DNA from 2 places in the Colwellia sp. Arc7-D genome. Region 2 is predicted to be linked to the other one. Evidence: predicted binding sites of a transcription regulator. Region 2 holds the regulator's gene; the other holds the start of a gene.

Region 1 (2,473 bases), 1.5 Mb from region 2:
GCTAATGAAATGGCTTTATCTGTTGCGGCTAAGTCTAATGCTTGGCCTCCGCACATGCCTTGATAACCTGAAGCGGCTACCAAGTAACGCAATAAGTTTATGCGTTTTTTATTCACAATTTCAGAAAAATCATGATTGGCGATAATATCAAAAGCTAATGTTTGCAAACTATCTCCAGCGAGAATAGCGGTAGCTTCATCAAAGGCTTTATGACAAGTTAATTGCCCACGGCGCAAATCATCGTCATCCATCGCGGGTAAGTCGTCATGTAAGAGTGAATAAGCATGAATACATTCTATTGCCGCGGCAACACCATCAATATCACTTTGTTCTGCATCTAAAGTCGCACCTGTGATATATGCTAAATAAGGCCTCATACGCTTGCCACCAATAAGCAAGCCGTAACGCATAGCGTCTAAAAGCTTCTCATCGTTAATGACTAAACTGTCGAGCTTTTTAGTTAGATAATCATTAATGCGTGTTTGCACATCGTCAATAAAGGCAAGTTTAGTCAATGCTATCAGTCTCGTTAGTATTAAATTTTTCTAATGTTGCTTGGCCGTTTTTTTCGAGTAAAATATTAATTTGCTGTTCAGCACCTTTGAGCTTTTCTTGATTGTGTTGGCTCAAATGCAAACCACGCTCAAATAAGGCCATAGAATCTTCAAGATTCAGATCGCCTTGTTCTAAATTTTGCACAATTACTTCTAATTCAACCAATGATTCTTCGAAGCTTAAGTTTTCTATTTTTTTTCTGACCATGGACTTTTGTTAGCGTGATATGAACTCTAGGCGCAAACTTACCTTAGCTGGGGCGCTGGGTCAATTAATGATGAATTTAAGACAATATTGCTAATATTCATATTATCTTCTTAAGTTATTGACAATATGGGCGATAATAGAGCTATAACTAACACTATAAGTATTCGCGTAAGACCTATTCATCAGGTATTATCGAACAAGTAATACCAATTGGTATCAGTATATCTAAGAAAATTTATCGGAGGCATTTGTGGATTTAGCAACGTTAATAGGCATAGTCGGTGCAATAGGGTTACTGGTTATGGCGATGTTACTAGCTGGTGACATTGGCATGTTTATAGATGCTCAGTCAGTGATCATTGTATTTGGTGGCTCAATATTTGTTGTGTTGTCCAATTATAATCTAGGCCAATTTTTCGGTATTGGAAAAATCATCGGCAAATCCTTTATGTTTAAGCTAGAAAAACCTGAAGAGCTAATTGAAAAGTCAGTTGAAATGGCTGATGCAGCTCGCAAAGGTGGTTTTTTGGCATTAGAAGAAGCTGAAATATCTAACGCGTTTATGCAAAAAGGGGTCGACATGCTAGTTGATGGTCATGATGCTGATGTGGTGCGTGCTACGATGCAAAAAGATATCGACTTAACGACTGAACGTCATGAAACAGGCTCCAACATGATGATGGCATTAGCCGATGTTGCCCCTGCGATGGGGATGATAGGTACATTGATTGGTCTGGTTGCCATGTTATCTAATATGGATGACCCTAAAGCGATTGGGCCTGCGATGGCTGTTGCTCTTTTAACAACGCTATATGGAGCCTTCTTAGCTAACGTTATCGCCATACCCATTGCCGCTAAATTAAAGCTACGTTTAGCGGAAGAAAAAATGAACCAAGAATTAGTACTTGATGCTGTTTTAGGTATTCAGGATGGTCAAAACCCACGCGTTATAGAAGGTTTGCTGAAAAATTACCTTGCTGAAGGTAAGCGTGCTGTTGATACCACAGAAGAATAGCAGGAGTTAATTATGGCCGATAAATGTAAATGTCCACCTCCGGGACTACCAGCATGGATGGGTACATTCGCTGACTTAATGTCGTTGCTGATGTGCTTTTTCGTGTTGCTTTTATCTTTTTCTGAAATGGACGTTTTAAAGTTTAAGCAAATTGCTGGCTCGATGAAATTCGCATTTGGTGTGCAAAATAAAATTGAAGTGAAAGATATTCCTAAAGGCACCAGTATTATCGCCCAAGAATTTAGACCAGGTAAGCCTGAACCAACACCCATTGAAGTGATTCAACAGCAAACTATGGAAATGACCCAACAAATGTTGGAGTTTCAAGCGGGTGATGAAACAGAAGCTGGTGGTCGACAAGAGCAACGTGGCGCTGAACGTGGCGGACAATCACAAAGTACGGCAGACGCAATGTCGTTAGAAGCTATTCAACAGGCGAAAGATGAGTTAGAGCAAGCATCACAAGAAGAAGTGAATGAGCTTGTGAAAAAAATAGCCGAACAATTAGAAAAACAAATACAAGATGGTGCTATTGAGCTCGAGTCTTTAGGCCAGCAAGTGATTATTCGCATACGAGAAAACGGTTCATTCCCTTCAGGATCTGCATTTTTGCAGCCACAGTTTAAACCGATTATGCGAGAAATTGGTTTGTTATTAAATACGGTACCTGGTGAGATAATGATCTCTGGCAATACA
Region 2 (2,473 bases):
TTAGATGATAGATCAAGCGAGCGGCTTAAGAAAAATGCAAGATCCCCAACATATTAAAGTCATAGCAGTTTCAGGTGGTAAAGGTGGCGTTGGTAAAACTAATGTCTCATTAAATACCGCTATTTCCTTAGCTCAATTAGGTAAGCGCGTACTTGTGCTTGATGCCGATTTAGGTTTAGCGAATGTGGACGTAATGTTAGGTTTGCGAGTGCAACGAAACTTGTCTCATGTGTTATCTGGTGAGTGTGAACTTGACGATATTATTATTCAAGGTCCCGCTGGTATTAACATTATCCCAGCAACTTCCGGCACACAATCTATGGTGGATTTAACTCCTGCAGAGCATGCTGGGCTTATTCGCGCCTTTAGTGATATGCAAACCAAATTCGATATTTTAATTGTTGATACAGCCGCTGGTATCTCCGATATGGTGCTAAGTTTTTGTCGAGCATCACAAGATGTTTTATTGGTTGTATGTGACGAGCCTACTTCCATTACCGACTGCTATGCCTTAATGAAACTGTTAAGCCGAGACCACGGTTTATTCAAATTTAAAGTCGTAGCAAATATGGTCCGCAGTCCAAAAGAAGGTCAAAATTTATTTGGCAAGCTTTCAAAAGTAACCGATAGATTTTTAGATGTTACTTTAGAGCTTGTTGCTGTTATTCCTTACGATGAAAATATTCGTAAATCAGTGAGAAAACAACAAGCAATTGTCGAAGCATATCCTGACTCTCCAGCGTCTATTGGCTTAAAAGCTCTCGCCAAAAACATTATCAGCTGGCCTGTGCCCAAAGAGGCTTCAGGACATTTAGAGTTTTTCATCGAGCAATTGCTAGAACACTAACGACCAAAAAAGTGAGCTATAGTGGTAAAACTACATACTTATAGTGTTGACAAGTCGGCTTTATTGGAACAACACACGGTGCTTGTGAAGCGTATCGCTTATCATTTACTTGCCCGATTACCTGCCAGTGTTATTGTGGACGATCTTATTCAGTCGGGCATGATCGGCTTACTTGAAGCATCAAATAATTTTGACAATACCAAAGGTGCTAGCTTTGAAACCTTCGCAGGTATTCGCATTCGTGGTGCTATGCTTGATGAGATTCGCCGTGGTGACTGGGTTCCTCGCTCAGTTCACAAAAATAGTCGTATGATCAGCGAAGCAATAAAAAATTTAGAAGCCGAACATGGTCGCGACGTAAGCGACTTTGAGGTGGCTGAAAAGTTAGAACTTTCGATTAACGAATACCATCAAATTTTGAATGATGTTAGTGCAGGTAAAATACTCGGCATTGACGATTTAGGTGTGAGTGAAGATGTAATTGAAGTTGCCCACAGCCAACAGCCTGATGAACCCTATGCTAATATTGAACACAGTTTCTTTAAAAAATCATTGGCCGAATGTATTTCCTCTTTACCCGAACGAGAAGCTTTAGTACTGTCTTTGTATTATGATGAAGAACTTAACCTTAGAGAAATAGGCCAAGTTCTTGATGTCAGTGAATCTCGGGTAAGCCAAATACACAGTCAAGCAATGCATCGATTAAAAGCTCGTATGCAATCTTGGCAAAGTTAAGTAGAATAAATAATATCATCGTAGAATTTTTAAATGTTCTCACCGGAGGGTGCCTTGGATAAAAATATGAAAGTGCTTGTTGTTGACGATTTTTCAACAATGAGACGTATAATCAAAAACTTGTTACGTGACTTAGGTTTTACCAATATTTCAGAAGCTGATGACGGTAACACAGCACTGCCGATGCTTAAAGATGGTAATTTTGAGTTTGTTGTTACCGACTGGAATATGCCAGGCATGCAAGGTATCGATTTACTTAGAGCAATAAGAGCTGACAGTAATTTATCGCATATACCGGTTTTAATGGTAACTGCAGAAGCTAAGAAAGAACAAATTATCATGGCGGCGCAAGCTGGTGTTAATGGCTACATCGTAAAACCATTTACGGCAGCAACCTTAAATGCCAAGCTTGATAAAATTTTCGAGCGTCTCGGTTAATTAATCATTTCTGTTATGCAAGGCCGTCTTATGAGTACAAATACAAGTGTCCATGTTTCTTTAGAGCAAGCAAAGTTGTTGGTTGAATATATTGAAACAGACCAACAAGCTAAAGCCAATGAGTTAATTTCAGAAATACAAAACCCGATTAACAACGAATTGTTCGCAGAAATAGGTAAATTAACCCGGCAACTACATGACTCATTAAATAATTTTCATGTTGATGAGCGCTTGAGTGATTTAGCAACAGCTGATATTCCTGATGCTAAAGAAAGGTTAAACTTTGTTATTAGTCATACTGAAGCGGCCGCTAATAAAACTATGGATGCGGTTGAAGCAATATTTCCAGTCGTTGACGGTATTCAAAAGAAAATTAGTACGGTTAATCCGTTGTGGCAAAAATTAATGCACAACGAACTTGATGTAAGTGAGTTTAAGTCCTTATGTTTAGAT

What was found. The regulator FliA, encoded in region 2, starts transcription of late flagellar genes. The targets are predictions, from matches to a motif close to CTAAAGNTNNNNNNNNNNNNGCCGATA.
Region 1: pomA (flagellar motor protein PomA) is a predicted target of FliA. The motif match lies at 872-898, and genes of this name have one in related genera.

What each region holds. Positions count from the first base shown of each region.
Region 1 is NZ_CP028924.1:3,638,072-3,640,544, reverse strand. It holds gene ispA ((2E,6E)-farnesyl diphosphate synthase) at 1-515, opposite strand, end outside; gene xseB (exodeoxyribonuclease VII small subunit) at 508-762, opposite strand; gene pomA (flagellar motor protein PomA) at 1,013-1,777, shown strand; gene DBO93_RS15675 (flagellar motor protein MotB) at 1,790-2,473, shown strand, end outside.
Region 2 is NZ_CP028924.1:826,192-828,664, forward strand. It holds gene DBO93_RS03575 (MinD/ParA family protein) at 5-847, shown strand; gene DBO93_RS03580 (RNA polymerase sigma factor FliA) at 869-1,582, shown strand; gene cheY (chemotaxis response regulator CheY) at 1,637-2,020, shown strand; gene DBO93_RS03590 (protein phosphatase CheZ) at 2,051-2,473, shown strand, end outside.